3 regions of the Sinorhizobium sp. Y406 genome follow, and region 2 is predicted to be linked to each of the others. Evidence: predicted binding sites of a transcription regulator. Region 2 holds the regulator's gene; each other region holds the start of a gene.
The links. Region 2 encodes PhoB, which activates phosphate uptake and scavenging genes when phosphate is short. Its sites were predicted from a motif close to TGTCATNNANCTGTCAT; they were not measured.

Region 1 (5,390 bases), 510 kb from region 2:
ACGTATATGATGACGGAGACGAAGCGGTCGAAATGGTCGATGCGCGGCAGAACGCGCACCCGCGGCCGGTCGCCGAGCTCGTTGATCTGTTCGCAGAAGGCGGCGAGAAGCCCGACATCGATTTGAAACAGATCGTCCCGCGGATAGGATTCCAACGTGTTTGCCAGGGTCTTGCCGGAATGGCTCTGCGGGTCGTAGCCGAAATGGTCGATGATCTTCTCGATCTTGTGTCTAAGCAGCGGAATCTCCGCCGCCTGGCGGGTGTAGGCGCTCGAGGTGAAGAGGCCGACGATGCGCAACTCGCCGACGACATTGCCGGACGTGTCGAAGCGCTTGACGCCAATGTAATCCATATAGGCGCGGCGATGCACGACCGACTTCACATTCGCTTTGGTGACGATCAGGAAGTCCGGACCCTCGAGGAAGGCGAGGATCTCCGGCGTCGTGAACACGGCGTCGTTGCCTTGCCTAAGGACGCGTACCTCGGGATTGGAGAGAATGCCGAGACCCCTGCCCTTGCCGCGTTCGACCGTCGCGTTCTCGCCCTTACCGGAATAGGTGTATTCGCGCATGCCGAGGAAGGTGAAGTTGTTGTCCCTTAGCCAGCGAAGGAACGCGAGCGCCTCGTCACGGTCGCTCTTTTTGCGCGAGGCGTGGTAATCCTCGAGCTCGCGCATGACCTGGTCGAGCAGCGCCGTCATGGCCGGCCAGTCGTGCACCGCCTGATGCACCTGCTCCAGGACGTCAGTGATGCGTTTGCTGAGCGAGCGCTCCTCGATCGGCGTCAGCTTGCCGAGGTGGATCTGAATATGGCTGACGCGGTGCGCCGGATCGCTTTCCTCGTCCGGATCGAAAAGTTTGACCGGCTTGCCCGGTTGCATGAGGAGGATCGGGTGGATGGCAAGGTGAATGTCGCGATGGGTGCTCGTTACCTCGCCCATGACCGAGTCATAGAGGAACGGCATGTTGCGCTCGGTGATGGCGATGATCGAAACCTCGGTCCCGCCTGGCGCCACTCCGGGCACCGTTTCCACCGAAACCTGCGGCTTGCCGCCGTCCCAGCGGGCCAGTTCCTTGCGGGCGTGCGCGGCGGTCAGAGCCAGCATATCCGGCGAATAAAGGTCGAGGTCGTCATTGCTCGCGCCTCCGAAGAGGATCTCCGGCGGCAGAGTGTCGACGCCGATCTTGCCCACCGCTGCCCGGGCGGCATCGATGTGCCGATCTCGCTTCGGATTGTATTTCACGCCCATGAAGTCGCTCCCCAAATATGATAGACGAACCTATCAGAACCATGGCCAATGGCGATCGTTTTATGACGGATTTGGGCAAAATCGAGCCTGTTCTTGGAGAATTTCACGTAGAATCGACCTAAATCCATTTAAACCAGGCGCGATTTTACAGAAATCTCTCCAAAAACGGCGCAAACGAACGAAAACACCGGACGGCGCCGAAACACGGACCCGGTCGCCCCTCGACATCCCGTTGACACCGCTTCGGCAGTCGGCGATCACAGCTTGCAGTGTCGAGCGGCTTTTCCGAGCGCAAAGATCGCTGCAGCACCTCGATATCCTACATGTCCTTTAATCGAGGTCGAGTTCGGGACATGAAGTGGAACAGAGCCCAAGGATCGCCTGATGTCTGAAATTCCTGCCGCGCCCGGCGCCGTCATCGTCATCTCCAGCCACGTGGTTCGCGGCACGGTCGGCAACCGCGCGGCGGTATTCGCGTTGGAGACGCTCGGGCATCTCGTCTGGGCGTTGCCGACGGTCATCCTGTCATGGCATCCCGGCCATGGCCGTGCGACGCGGGTGACGATCTCCGATGCGGAGTTCCGGTCGATCATCGACGATCTTATCGATGCGCCGTGGATCGGCGAAGTGCGCGCGGTGCTTTCCGGCTATCTCGGAACACCCGGCCAGGCCGAGGAAGTCGCGCGGCTGGTAACGGCGCTGAAGCACCGCAATCCCGAGCTTTTCTACGCCTGCGACCCGGTGATCGGCGATTCGAACGGACTCTATATCCCGGCCGAGAGTGCCTTCGCCATTCGTGACCGGCTGCTGCCGCTTGCTTCATTGGCAACGCCGAACCGTTTTGAACTTTCCTGGCTGGCGGGTGCGGAACTCGACACGAACGCGGCGATCCTCGAGGCGGCACTCGGCCTCGGGCCGCCGCGGGTGCTCGTCACATCGGCGGTCGCGATGATGAACGGCGGCACCGGCAACCTCTATCTGTCCGGTCGCCATGCCCTGCTCGCCGAGCATCGGCTGGTCGAGAATCCACCGAACGGCGCGGGTGACCTGCTGTCGGCCGTCTTTCTTGCGCGGCTCCTGCAGGGTCTTTCCGAGGAGCGCGCGCTGCAAATGGCGACCGCCAGCATATTCGAGGTCATCGCACGCACCGCCAAGCGCGGCGCCGACGAGTTGACGCTTGAACAGGACGCCTCAAGCCTCGCGACGCCGATGGCCATGGTGCAGATGCGCCGCCTCATGCATCCGGGCCAAATGCGACGGAAATAGGCGGGGGCGGGCACAAAAGAAATGTCTGATGAAGGCAATTTATCCTTTCGGGCACGCAAGGCTCGCTGTAACACTTCGACGCTCCATGCTACCCGAGTAGCCATAGAGCAGTGTTTGATGCAGTGGATGACACGGGGTAACTGATGGAGAAGCAGAGCTTTCCGGAAAATCTCCTGGCCGGCTACCGCAATTTCATGGGCGGCCGTTTCAGCGAACAGCAGCAACGCTACCGGACGCTCGCCGAGAGCGGGCAAAAGCCGACGACGATGGTGATCGCCTGCTGCGATTCGCGCGCCGCACCGGAGACGATCTTCGACAGCGGCCCGGGTGAGCTTTTCGTCGTTCGCAATGTCGCCAATATGATGCCGCCCTACGAGCCAGACGGGCATTATCACTCGACCTCCGCCGCTCTGGAATTCGCGGTCCAGTCGCTGCGCGTCAGCGATATCGTGGTCATGGGCCACGGCCGCTGCGGCGGCATCAAGGCGGCGCTCGATCCGGATGCGGAGCCGCTTTCTCCCGGCGATTTCATCGGCCGCTGGATGCACCTGCTGAAGCCTGCTGCGGAGCAGATACAGAGCTACGACTACATGACCCAGTCGGAACGCCAGCGGGCGCTCGAGCGCGTGTCGATCCGCAACTCGGTGGCCAATCTGAGGACCTTTCCTTGCGTTCAGGTGCTTGAGGCCAAGGGAAAGCTGCGGCTCCATGGCGCCTGGTTCGATATCTCGACCGGCGAGCTCTGGGTCATGGACGCGAAGACCGGCGATTTCGTCCGGCCCGGGACATGAGACGATACGCAGATTCAAAGAGTTACAGCGCCGCGCGTCTGAAAGACGCGCGGCGCTGTACTGCTGTAAGCGGCGGTAGCCCTTCGTCCAGACCCCCTCCCCACAGGTGGGTGGGGAGAGGATGACCGGCGTGTGATCGTTCCTCTTCAGTCGCCGTCGATCTCGGAGGCGATGATGGCGATTGCCTGCTGGTAGACGCTGGCGGCGTTCCAGCCCTGGATGGCGACGAAATTCGGCTCGCCGGGCCGGTAGCCGGCGCCCGGCTGCCAACCGTGGCCGCGCAGGAAATTCGCGGTCGAGGCCAGCGCATCCGCCTTTGAGTGGACCATGTCGATGTGTCCGTCGCCGTCGCCGTCGACGCCATATTTCAGGACGTTCAGCGGCAGGAACTGCGTCTGGCCGATTTCTCCATGGGCGGCCCCGCGGGCAGACGGGCTCAGATCACCGCGGCCGACAAGCTGGATGGCGGCGTAGAGCTGTTCGGTGAAATAGGCGGAGCGGCGGCAGTCATAGGCAAGGGTGGCGACGGCTGACAGCGTGTGTTCCTTGCCCAAAAACGAACCGAAGCCGGTCTCCATGCCCCATATGGCGATCAGCGGACCAGCCGGGACGCCATAGCGCCGCTCGATCGAGGCGAAGAGCTTGGCATGCTGCGCGCGCATCTTGCTGCCGCGCGAAATGATCACCTGGCCGCCCCGCTTCTGCATGAATTGGTCGAGCGAGAGCTTGAAGCTCTTCTGTCCGCGGTCGGCACGGATGGTTGCCCGGCTGTATGAAACGCTGCCGAGTGCCTGATCAAGCACGGACTGGCTGATGCCGTTGCCGGCGGCCTCGCGCTTGAATTCTTGCACCCAGGCCGAAAACCGGCCGCCGTCATTGCCGCATTGTGCCGCGAAAGCGGCCGTGGGAACGACCGCCACTGAGATGAGGGCCGCGAGCCCCGCCGCTGTGCGCTTCATCTTGTACATGAGATACCCCGTCATTGCCCGTCTGTTGTGTTCAAGAAAATGCTGATACCGGCTCGGTCAACCGCCGTCCGGCCGGCCGCCATGGTTTCACGTGAATCCATGGCCGGCGCAGTTCTTTGGCGTCGCGCGTCCCGTCAGACACTCAAAGGCCGCCATTGCCCCGCTGCGTTCCTTGCCCTCCAATCGAGGTCGATTTAAGGAAACATGCAGTGGAAAGGCGGAGCGAGAGGAGAGCCGCCGTTCTTTTCCCGCTCCGCCGCTTCGCGCGCGCCCGGACCGTGACGAACCGGCGGCCAACCGCTCGCCGCCTCAGGCGGCTTGGCTGCGCGGCTTGATCAGGCCGCGGTTAACCAAAAGCTCGGCGATCTGGACGGCATTGAGTGCCGCACCCTTGCGGAGGTTGTCGGAGACGACCCACAGATTGAGGCCGTTCTCGACGGTTGCGTCTTCGCGGATGCGCGAGATGTAGGTCGCGTCTTCGCCGGCGCATTCATAGGGCGTCACGTAGCCGCCGTTCTCGCGCTTGTCGACGACCAGGCAACCCGGTGCCTCGCGCAGGATTTCGCGTGCCTCGTCGGCGGTGATTTCCTTTTCGAACTCGATATTGACCGATTCCGAATGGCCGATGAAAACCGGAACGCGCACGGCGGTGCAGGTCAGCTTGATCTTCGGGTCAAGCATCTTCTTGGTTTCGGCGAGCACCTTCCACTCTTCCTTGGTGTAGCCGTCCTCCATGAACACGTCGATATGCGGAATGACGTTGAAGGCGATTCGCTTGGTGAATTTCTTGCTCTCGATCGGGTCGGCCACGAAGACGGCACGCGTCTGGTTGAAGAGTTCGTCCATGCCGTCCTTGCCGGCACCGGACACCGACTGATAGGTGGAGACGACCACGCGCTTGATCGTGGCGCGCTCGTGCAGCGGCTTCAGCGCGACGACGAGCTGGGCCGTCGAGCAATTCGGGTTGGCGATGATGTTCTTCTTGGTGAAGCCGGAGATCGCATCCGGATTGACCTCGGGCACGATCAGCGGCACCTCGGCGTCGTAGCGCCAGGCAGAGGAGTTGTCGATCACGACGCATCCCTGCTGACCGATCTTCGGCGAATATTTCAGCG
Region 2 (5,390 bases):
GTTGATCGCGCTCTTTACGGCGGCGATATCGCCGAACGGCACCTGATAGAAACCGGGCGCCTTGGGTCCGAAGCCTTCAATGTATTTCTGCTGCCCCCCGGCGGCGATCGTGGCGATGGTACGGCCGTGGAATGCGCCTTCGAAGGTGATGACGTGGAACCGCTCCGGATGGCCCTTGGCAAAGTGATAGCGGCGCGCCGTCTTGATCGCGCATTCCAGCGCCTCGGCGCCCGAATTGGTGAAAAACACCCGGTCGGCAAAGGTGACCGCCGTCAAGCGCCGCGCAAGGCTCTCCTGCCCGGGAACATCATAGAGATTGGAGACGTGCCAGAGTTTCTCCGCCTGCGCCTTCAGCGCATCGATCAGATGCGGATGGGCATGCCCGAGCGAGTTCACGGCGACGCCGGCGGCGAAGTCGAGATAGCGGGTACCGTCTTCCGCGATCAGCCAGACGCCCTCGCCCCGCTCGAAACGCAACGGCGCACGCAAATAGGTATCATAGAGCGGCGGCGTTGCGGCCATCCGGGCTTCTCCTTCCTCAGCATCGCAGGCGGACCGTTCGATATCCGGCCCGAAAAAATCAAAATGCCGCCTTTCGGCGGCCGGAGGCACTATTCCCATTTCGCAGCGCAATGTCAAGAAAACCAAGGGCTGCGGCCACCTTGCGAACTCGGATTCCGCGTCGCAAAAAAATCGCGTCGCGGGGCTTGCAAAAATGCAACTATGAGCCAGCAAGTTGGGGAAAACCGCGAAATCGATTCGGCGCGATTCCGGCGACTCTTGCCACAGAGTCACCCTGCCGGTAGGTTAAGATTTAATTACTAGACGCATGCGGCGGACCTAGTCACCAAAATAGTTATCGCGTTGTGACTCCAGGGGTTTTCTGGAGGACGGTGATGGATTCTGCCCATCCCAGCGCCGAGAACGGGGAGTGCAGATATGAACTGGACTGACGAGCGGGTGGAGAAACTGAAGAAGCTGTGGTCCGAGGGCCTGAGCGCCAGCCAGATCGCGGCTCAACTGGGCGGCGTCAGTCGCAATGCCGTCATCGGCAAGGTACACCGGTTGAGCCTGCCGGGCCGCGCAAAGGCGGGCGGGACCACGACCCCCGCGCGCCCCAAGCGAGCGACCTCGGCGCCGCGTGCACCGAATTACGCCGCTCGGGCCGTCACCCGCACCGTCGCCCGCCCTGCCGGTGCGACCGTCCTCAAGGAAGAGGTGGCGGTCGACCTAGTCGCCGAACAGGAATTCGCACCCGATGCCAACATCGTCCTGCCGATGTCGCGCCGCCTGGAGCTGACGCAGCTCACCGAACGGACTTGCAAGTGGCCGATCGGCGATCCGCTAAAGGAGGAGTTTCACTTCTGCGGCAACGACTCGCCGGAATCCTCGCCCTATTGCAACTATCATGCGCGGCTTGCCTACCAGCCTTCGGCGGAACGCCGGCGCATCCGCTGACGTTCGATCTCGATCGCGCAACAACGCAAAAGGGCCCATGGGCCCTTTTTTGTTGGAAACAGCATTGATTTTCGAACTTACCCCTCGAGCGAGTAGCCGGCGCCGCGCACCGTCCTGATCACGTCGGGCATGTTGGAGAGGTTCAGCGCCTTGCGCAGGCGGCCGACATGGACATCGACCGTGCGTTCGTCCACGTAGATGTCGTGGCCCCAGACACCGTCAAGCAGTTGCGAGCGGGAAAAGACGCGTCCCGGCGAAGACATCAGAAACTCCAGCAGCCGGAACTCCGTCGGCCCGAGCCGAACCTCACGGCTGCGGCGATGGACGCGATGCGTCTCGCGGTCGAGTTCGATGTCGCCGCAGCGGAGCACCGTCGACAGGACCTCCGGTTTGGCGCGCCTCAACATCGCCTTGACCCGCGCCATCAGTTCCGGAGTCGAAAACGGCTTGACGACATAGTCGTCGGCGCCGGTCGCGAGCCCTCGCACGCGCTCGCTTTCCTCGCCGCGCGCCGTCAGCATGATGATCGGCAACCGCTCCGTTTCCGGTCTTTGTCGAAGTCTGCGGCAAAGCTCGATGCCGGAAACGCCGGGCAACATCCAGTCGAGGATCAAGAGGTCGGGCAGACGTTCCTGCAGGCGGATTTCAGCCTCGTCGCCGCGAAGAATAGTATCGACCTCGAAGCCCTCGGCTTCGAGGTTGTAGCGCAGCAGCACGCTCAGCGCCTCCTCGTCTTCGACAACAGCTATCTTCGGCAACATCTAAGCTACAACTCCTTGCCTCGGTCCATCAGTTGGAAGGCGCCCCTCTCCCCTTTCGGTGTCAGTCCGTCACCGACCCCATCGTTGCTGTCGTATCATCCTTCGGCCGCTCGCCTTCCGGCTGGGCGCCTGTCGCCATGTAATAGATCGTCTCGGCGATGTTGGTCGCATGGTCGCCGATCCGCTCGATGTTTTTGGCGCAGAAAAGAAGATGCGTGCAGGGTGTTATGTTGCGCGGATCCTCCATCATGTAGGTGAGCAATTCGCGGAAGAGCGACGTGTAGATCGCGTCGATCTCCTCGTCGCGCTGGCGAATGCTGTTGGCCTTCTCCGGCGAGCGCGAGGCAAAGACGTCAAGCACTTCCTTGAGCTGGACCAAAGCGAGTTCGGCCAAATGCTCGAGGCCGCGCGCGAGCTTGCGCGGGATTCCAGAGCCGGCAACCGCAATCACGCGTTTCGCGGTGTTCTTGCCGAGGTCGCCGACGCGCTCCAGGTCGGCCGCTATACGGATCGATCCCATGATTTCGCGCAGGTCCGATGCCATGGGCTGGCGCTTGGCGATGGTGACGATCGCCTTCTCGCCGATCTGGCGTTCGGCCTCGTCGAGGAGGGCGTCGTCCGAGATGACTTTCTGGGCGAGCGCCAGGTCGGAATTGACCAGGGCCCGGACGGAGTCGGCCACCATTTGCTCGGCGAGCCCTCCCATCTCGGAGATGCGGCGCGTGAGATACTTCAACTCGTCGTCGAAGGCGGACATTATGTGTGGATGGGTCATCTTATATTCCTCGGGACGCGCTCGATTGATCGTCGGTGGAGTCGGGTTCGCTAGCCGAACCGGCCCATGATGTAGTCCTGCGTGCGCTGGTCGTCCGGATTGGTGAAGATCTTATCCGTATCGTCCACTTCGACCAGGTTGCCGAGGTGGAACATCGCCGTGCGCTGCGACACGCGGGCTGCCTGCTGCATCGAATGGGTTACGATAACGATGGTGAAGTTCTCGCGAAGCTCGTGGATCAGTTCCTCGACCTTGGCGGTCGCGATCGGGTCGAGCGCCGAGCAAGGCTCGTCCATGAGGATGACTTCCGGGCTGACGGCAACGGCCCGGGCGATGCAGAGGCGCTGCTGCTGGCCGCCGGAGAGGCCGGTGCCCGGCGCATCCAGGCGATCCTTCACTTCGTTCCAGAGGCCGGCCTTTTGAAGGGCGGATGCGACGATGTCGTCGAGTTCGGATTTTCTCGAAGCGAGGCCATGGATGCGCGGACCGTAGGCGACGTTTTCATAGATCGACTTCGGGAACGGGTTCGGCTTCTGGAACACCATGCCGACCTTGGCACGCAGTTGCACCGGATCCACCTTCGGATCGTAGATATCTTCCCCGTCGATTGCGATATGGCCTTCGACCCGGCAACTGCTGATCGTGTCATTCATACGATTGATACAGCGCAGGAACGTCGACTTGCCGCAACCGGACGGGCCGATGAAGGCGGTTACGGAGCGGGGATGGATCTCGATGGCGACATCCTTGATGGCGTGTTTGTCGCCATAATAGACCTGCACACCGCGGGCGGAAACTTTCGATTGGTTCATGGCGGCGGCCTTCATCGTCATCGTCGTTGTCGTAGCGGACATATTGTTCATCATTGCGCTCCTTTTCTACCAACGGCGCTCGAAGCGGCGGCGAAGAATGATTGCAATCAAATTCATTGCGACCAGGAATACCAGCAGCACGATGATTGCACCCGAAGCACGCTCCACGAAGGCGGGGTCACCGCGCTGTGTCCAGTTATAAACCTGAACCGGCAAGGCGGAAGCCGGGTCAAAAAAGCCTTCCGGCGGTCCAGCGGGATATTCGCGAACGAAGGCGACCATGCCGATCAGCAGCAGCGGTGCCGTTTCGCCGAGGGCCTGGGCGAGACCGATAATGGTACCGGTCAGGATTCCCGGCATGGCGAGCGGCAGCACGTGGTGGAATATCGACTGCATCTTCGATGCGCCGACGCCGAGTGCCGCGTCGCGGATCGAGGGCGGCACGGCCTTCAGCGCGGCGCGGGTGGCGATGATGATCGTCGGCAGGGTCATCAGGGTCAAGACGAGCCCGCCAACGATCGGAGCCGATTGAGGCAGCCCCACAAAGTTGATGAACACGGCCAGACCCAGGATACCGAATACGATCGAGGGGACGGCTGCGAGGTTCGCGATATTGACCTCGATGAGGTCGGTAAAGCGGTTCTGCGGTGCAAATTCCTCGAGATAAATCGAAGCGGCCACGCCGAGTGGCAGCGACAATACCAGCACGATCAGCATCATGTAAGCCGAGCCGAGAATGGCGACGCCCAGACCGGACGCTTCCGGACGGGTGTCGGACGAGTCAGGTGCCGTGAAGAAATCCCAGTTGAATTTTGTCGTCAGAATCCCGGCTTGCCTCAACGCGTCCGCAAGCATCAGTTGCTCCGGGGAGATGTTGCGGTCGAGCTCAGCGCTCTCCATCGTCACGCGGTCCTTGTAGTACCCGTCGATACGACCAGAGGCGAGGAGGTCGAAGGAAACCGTTTCGCCGATGACCGACGGATCGGAAATCACGTAACGGCGCAGGTGGGCCGGGGCTTCCTTGGAAATCAGCTCGAACGCGCTTTTGGCGTTCAATCCCTCGATGGCAATGCCCTTTGCAGCCATGGCATCGGTCAGCGCCTTCTGTATCAGGGGCGCGTAAGAAAAAGTGGTGACCTTTGCGATAGCCTCGGGAGCGCGATTGCCCTGCTTGTCCAGCTTGGCCGGATCGAGGTAGACGTTCAGTGTTATGTAGGTCTGCCGGAAGGATGACAGCCCGTTGGAGAGAATGGACGTCAAAAGGCCGACCAGGGCGAGCACACTGATGGCCACAGCGATCTTGCCCATCAGGCGAAACCGGGCTTCCGCCGCATGGCGTTGGCGGGTCCGCGCATCTACGGTCAGGATAGATTTCGACGGCGAGACTGTTTCGCGATCGGCTGGCACGGATATGTCGATCATTCGTACTGCTCCCGGTATTTGCGAACGATGTAGAGGGCCAGCACGTTCAGCCCGAGCGTGAAGACAAAGAGGGTGAGACCGAGGGCGAAAGCGACCAGCGTCTCGGGACTTGCGAATTCGGTGTCGCCGGTCAGCTGGCTGACAATCTTGACCGTCACGGTC
Region 3 (5,390 bases), on a different replicon from region 2:
CTGCCCCTCTTTCAGCGGTTCCTCCGGAATGCGATGCCGCGTCTGGATGATCGTCGCCTCCTTCGTTCTCGTGGTGACCGCGACACTGGCGACCTTCTGGAAGAAGGCGCGGATCGAGACGGCATTGGTGGTATCGTCGGCGCCCTGGTCGATGACCTTCAGCACATCGTCAGGTCCGAGGATCGCGGCGGTGACCTGCACGCCGCCGGTGCCCCAGCCATAGGGCATCGGCATTTCGCGCGAGGCAAAAGGCACCTGATACCCGGGAATGGCGATCGCCTTCAGGATCGCCCGTCGGATCATCCGCTTCGTCTGTTCGTCGAGATAGGCGAAATTGTAGGTGGCGAGGTCGTTCATTCGGCTGCCTCTTTCCTGTCGCCGGCATTGCCGGCGTCCTCGTATTCACGGCGCATGCGACGCACCAGGTCGAGCTCCGCCTGGAAGTCGACGTAATGCGGCAGTTTCAGATGCTCGACGAAGCCGGTCGCCAGGACGTTGTCGGCATGCGAGATGACGAATTCCTGGTCCTGGGCGGGCGCGACGATATCCTCGCCGAACTCGTCGGTCCTGAGTGCCCTGTCCACGAGCGACATCGACATGGCCTTGCGCTCGCTCTGGCCGAAGACGAGGCCGTAGCCGCGGGTGAATTGCGGCGGCTCGCTCGCCGATCCCTTGAACTGATTGACCATCTGGCATTCGGTCACGTGGATTGTCCCGAGCGAAACGGCGAAGCCAAGTTCCGGCAGGTCGAGTTCGACCTCGACTTCGCCGATGCGGATCTCGCCGACGAAGGGGTGGGTGCGGCCGTAGCCGCGCTGGGTGGAGTAGGCGAGCGCCAGGAGGAAGCCCTCGTCGCCGCGGGCGAGCGCCTGCAGGCGGAGATCGCGCGCCATCGGGAACTCCATCGGCTCGCGCGTGAGATCGCCCGCGACATGACCCTCCGGCATTTCCCCGTCACCCTCGATCAGACGCTCGTCGTCAAGAATATCGGAGACGCGCATGACCGCTTCGCCCGGCTCCTTGCGGGCCGGTTCGGCGACCGATTCGTCGCCGATCAGCGAGGGGTCGAGCAGGCGGTGGGTATAGTCGAAGGTCGGCCCGAGGAGCTGGCCACCAGGCAGGTCCTTGTAGGTTGCCGAGATGCGCCGTTCGATCTTCATCTTCGCCGTGTCGATCGGCCGGGAAGAAGCGAAGCGGGGCAGGGTGGTGCGGTAGGCGCGCAGGATGAAGATCGCCTCGATCATGTCGCCGCGCGCCTGGCGCACGGCGAGGGCGGCAAGCGACCGGTCGTAGAGCGAAGCTTCCGCCATGACGCGGTCGACGGCCAGGCCGAGCTGCTCGATGACCTGTTCGATGGTGATCGCCGGCAGCGCGCGATCGCCGCGGCGGCGGTCGGCGAGCAGGCGGTGGGCATTGGCGATGGCGGCTTCCCCACCCTTGACGGCTACATACATGCTCTCACTCCTCGGTTGACAGCCTGGTCGTGCGCGGCAGGCAGAGAACGCCTTCTTCGGTCGTCAGCACCAAATCGACCCCGCGGGGGAAGATCGCCCGGTTGGTGGCCCAGAGATCGAGAAAGACGTTGGGCAGCCCTTTCGGCGCAACGACGGCCTCGCCCTTGATACCCGGTCCGCGCGCGGTCATTCGGCGCCCGCCCGTCAGGGCCTCGACCTCGATCACCAGGGTCGTCGAGCGATCGGGATATTCCTGCGAACCGAGCGCGTACTGGTCGAAGCCCGGAATGGGGCCGCCTTTGTCGATGAAGGCGAAGCGGGCCTCGGCCTTGATTTCCGTGAGCCCGGCGCCCGTGTGGAAGGCGATCCATTGCGGCACCGCGGATCTGGAGAGCGCCGGAGAGAGCCAGACGGGGGTATCGTGGTCGCAAAGCGTGAGCGCGACCGCACCGCTGACCTGGCCGAGCGGAGACGGCGGTTCGGCGGGCGCCGAAAGGCGTCCGATGGAGCCGGGCCGGGCGAAGCAGTCCATCAGCATGCGAAAGACCGATTGTGCCGAAAAGACCGGGTCGGCAAAGGCGCCGGCATAGATTTGCGACTGGGCGCCCATCAATCTTCTCCGCGGACCATGGTGAAGAAATCGACGCGGGTCGCAGCCGTTTCCTCGGCCTTGCGGCGTTCCTCTGCCAGAAGGCGCGCCGCGATCTGCCGGTGCAGTGCTTCGACGGCGGGTTTGGAGGCCGGGTTCTGATAGATCGCGTCGAAGATCGCCGCAAGGCGGGCGCGCTCCTTGTCGGTTCCGAGCAATTGTCCATGACCGATCTCGCCGCTCGAAAGCCGGACCGTCGCACGGGTCACCGTCGCCTCGCCGAGGTTGAACGGGTCGCCGCCACCGCCGATACGGCCGCGCACCATGACGAGGCCCGTTTCGGGGCCGCGCACCGCCGCCACTTCCGGCTTGTCGGCGATAGCCTGCCAGGCGGCGGCGAGCTCGGCACGCGTGGCGCGAGCGAGAAGCCGCATGGCTTCGCGCCGTTCGGCAGCCGGTTCCGCAAGTCCGTCATGCTTTTCTGTCGCGTTCATGTTCATACCCTTAAATGTCTATTGATCTAGACAAATATACATCTTATGCCTTTCCTTAGCCTTCGCAAGTGACAGGCCTGTGACATCGGGGAGGAAAATGGTGGCAAGGAAGACCGTGGAGCGGCAGACGGGGGTTGCGCTCTGGCGGCAGATCGCCGACCGCGTAAGACTTGCGATCAGCAATGGCGATTACGACGCGACGGGAATGGTGCCGCCGGAGACGGCGCTGGCGCGCGAGTTCGGCGTCAACCGTCACACGGTGCGCAGTGCGTTGGCAGCGCTTGCAGAAGAGGGGCTGGTGCGCGCCGTGCAGGGGCGCGGCACGCTGATCGAGCGCAAGGGCCGGGTGACGTATCCGATCTCCCGGCGGACCCGTTTTTCTGCAGGGCTCGGCGGTCAGGTAAAGGAAATCGGCTCACAACTGCTCGCTCACAGGGAGGTGCAGGCAAGCGGCGAAGTCGCGGCCGCTCTTGCGCTTCCGCCGGGCGCCTTCGTGGTGGAACTGCAGTCGGTCAGCAGCGGCGACGGGCGGCCGCTCTCGGCGACCATCGCCTATTTTCCGGCCGGCCGGTTTCCCGAGATGGCGCAGCGATACGCGCGCCTCGGTTCCGTCACCAAGGCCTTCGCGGCACAAGGGCTAGACGACTATGTTCGCGTCTCGACGGAGATTGTCGCCCGGCACGCCGATGCGGAGGAGCTCAAGCTGCTCAACCTTTCGGCCGGCGCAATCGTCATCGAGGCGCTCTCGGTCAATGCTGACCTTGAGGGGCGGCCCATCGAATACTCGCGCACGCGCTTTGCCGCCGATCGGATGAAGTTCAGGATCGAGACCTAGATCACTGATCCTCGCTTTGCCGGCGGCCGATTGTGGCACGGGCGCCGCATTTCCGACGAGTTTTTGCCGCATCTATTAAATCCTGCATCAGGATCCACGCATTGTTTTCTTTTGGGGGAGAACAGAAATGGCGACGTGGCGACCCGATCCTTCCTTTTATCCATCACCGCGCATGGCTGCAAAGGCACCCAAGGAGACCCTTGCCTATGTTGCCGCCTTCGACCCGGACCGGAAGCGGCCGGACGCGATCGCGGTCGTCGATGTCGATCCGGCGTCGGCGACCTACTCACAGATCGTCGGGCAGGTCGAGATGCCGAATGTCGGGGACGAGCTTCACCATTTCGGCTGGAATGCCTGCTCGTCCTGCCTTTGTCCCAATGCGCCGCATCCGCATGTGGAGCGCCGCTATCTGGTCGTACCGGGATTGCGGTCGTCGCGGCTCCACATCATCGACACCAAGCCGGACCCCAGGAAGCCTGAGATCGTCCGCGTCATCGAGCCGTCGGAGATTGCCGAAAAGGCAAATTATTCACGACTGCACACGATTCATTGCGGCCCGGAGGGCATTTATGTCAATGCACTCGCCGACCGCGACGGCAACGCGCCCGGCGGCATCTTCCTGCTCGACCACGACAGTTTCGACGTGCTTGGGCAGTGGGAGATGGATCGCGGGCCGCAGAAGCTCGCCTATGATTTCTGGTGGCATCTCGGCCACGACACGATGATCACCAGCGAGTGGGGAACACCAGACACTTTCGAGAACGGCCTCGTTCCCGAGGTGTTGCTCGCTTCGAAATATGGGCGGAGGCTGCATTTCTGGGATCTCACCAGGCGCAAGCACGTGCAGGAGATCGATTTCGGCGAGGAGCACCAACTCGTTTTCGAACTGCGCCCAGCCCACGATCCGACCAAGGCCTATGGCTTCGTCGGCTGCGTCATCAGCCTGAAGGACCTCTCCGCCTCGATCTGGACCTGGTATCGCGAGGGCAATCAATGGGCGGTGAAGAAGGTGATCGAGATTCCGGCGGAGCCCGCCGATCCGGAACTCCTGCCGCCCGTGCTCAAGGGGTTTCAGGCCGTCCCGCCGCTCGTCACCGACATCGATCTCTCGATGGACGATCGTTTTCTCTATGTCTCCTGCTGGGGCACCGGCGACATGATCCAGTACGACGTTTCCGATCCTTTCGCGCCGAAGGAGGCCGGCCGTGTGCGGATCGGCGGGATCGTAGCGCGCGCGAGCCATCCGAAGGCCCCGAATGGCGCGCTCAACGGCGGGCCGCAGATGGTGGAAATCAGCCGCGACGGCAAGCGCATCTATTTCACCAACTCGCTCTATGGCGCGATCGACCCGCAATTCTATCCGGAAGGCATCGATGGCTGGATGGTGAAGCTCGACGTCGGCGACAGTGGCGGCATTGCGGTCGACGAAAAATTCTTCGTCGATTGGCCGAAGGGTCATCGGCCCCATCAGGTTCGATTGGAAGGCGGCGATTGCTCTTCGGATTCCTACTGCTATCCTTGAACGGAACTGGGTAGTGTGAAGGCAGGCGGCGGCCCCTCGCGTGCAGCCACCTTCTCCCCGCTGGCGGGGAGAAGGGATATACCGCGCCGCCGAAAGACTCCTTCTCGCCGCGTGCAGGGGGAGGGGCAACCGGCCTCCGACAGTTCGATTTGAAGGATGAACTCTGAGGAGTGTGGGACTGTGCGGCCGCACCGGAGCAAATGACGAATATCTGGCCATGGCTTTCGCTGGCGGGCCTCGGGGCGTTCCACGGCGCAAACCCGGCAATGGGCTGGCTCTTCGCCGTGGCGCTCGGCCTTCACCGGCAAAGTGCGCGGATCGTCTGGTTGTCCCTCGTGCCGATAGCACTCGGTCATGCCGTTTCCATTGCGATGGTGTTGGCCGTCGTCACGGCATTCGGGGCCGTCCTGGACTTGCGGAACCTGCAACTTGCCGCCGCCATCCTCATTCTCGGCCTCGCCGGCTATTACGGCATATACGGGCACCGCCACCGCGT

Region 1: the regulator PhoB is predicted to act here: its motif matches at 1,302-1,318, upstream of AC4P1R_RS15280 (NAD-glutamate dehydrogenase).
Region 3: the regulator PhoB is predicted to act here: its motif matches at 2,606-2,622, upstream of phnF (phosphonate metabolism transcriptional regulator PhnF).

Annotation. Positions count from the first base shown of each region.
Region 1 is NZ_CM178974.1:3,232,639-3,238,028, reverse strand. Features, by position in the region: gene AC4P1R_RS15280 (NAD-glutamate dehydrogenase) at 1-1,250, opposite strand, end outside; gene pdxY (pyridoxal kinase PdxY) at 1,635-2,516, shown strand; gene AC4P1R_RS15270 (carbonic anhydrase) at 2,660-3,307, shown strand; gene AC4P1R_RS15265 (lytic murein transglycosylase) at 3,454-4,275, opposite strand; gene AC4P1R_RS15260 (aspartate-semialdehyde dehydrogenase) at 4,585-5,390, opposite strand, start outside.
Region 2 is NZ_CM178974.1:121,394-126,783, reverse strand. Features, by position in the region: gene AC4P1R_RS00595 (aspartate aminotransferase family protein) at 1-522, opposite strand, end outside; gene AC4P1R_RS00590 (GcrA family cell cycle regulator) at 940-1,458, shown strand; gene phoB (phosphate regulon transcriptional regulator PhoB) at 1,536-2,219, opposite strand; gene phoU (phosphate signaling complex protein PhoU) at 2,281-2,994, opposite strand; gene pstB (phosphate ABC transporter ATP-binding protein PstB) at 3,045-3,827, opposite strand; gene pstA (phosphate ABC transporter permease PstA) at 3,873-5,228, opposite strand; gene pstC (phosphate ABC transporter permease subunit PstC) at 5,225-5,390, opposite strand, start outside.
Region 3 is NZ_CM178975.1:955,128-960,517, reverse strand. Features, by position in the region: gene AC4P1R_RS21385 (alpha-D-ribose 1-methylphosphonate 5-phosphate C-P-lyase PhnJ) at 1-357, opposite strand, end outside; gene AC4P1R_RS21380 (carbon-phosphorus lyase complex subunit) at 354-1,454, opposite strand; gene phnH (phosphonate C-P lyase system protein PhnH) at 1,459-2,064, opposite strand; gene phnG (phosphonate C-P lyase system protein PhnG) at 2,064-2,537, opposite strand; gene phnF (phosphonate metabolism transcriptional regulator PhnF) at 2,638-3,372, shown strand; gene AC4P1R_RS21360 (selenium-binding family protein) at 3,500-4,894, shown strand; gene AC4P1R_RS21355 (hypothetical protein) at 5,095-5,390, shown strand, end outside.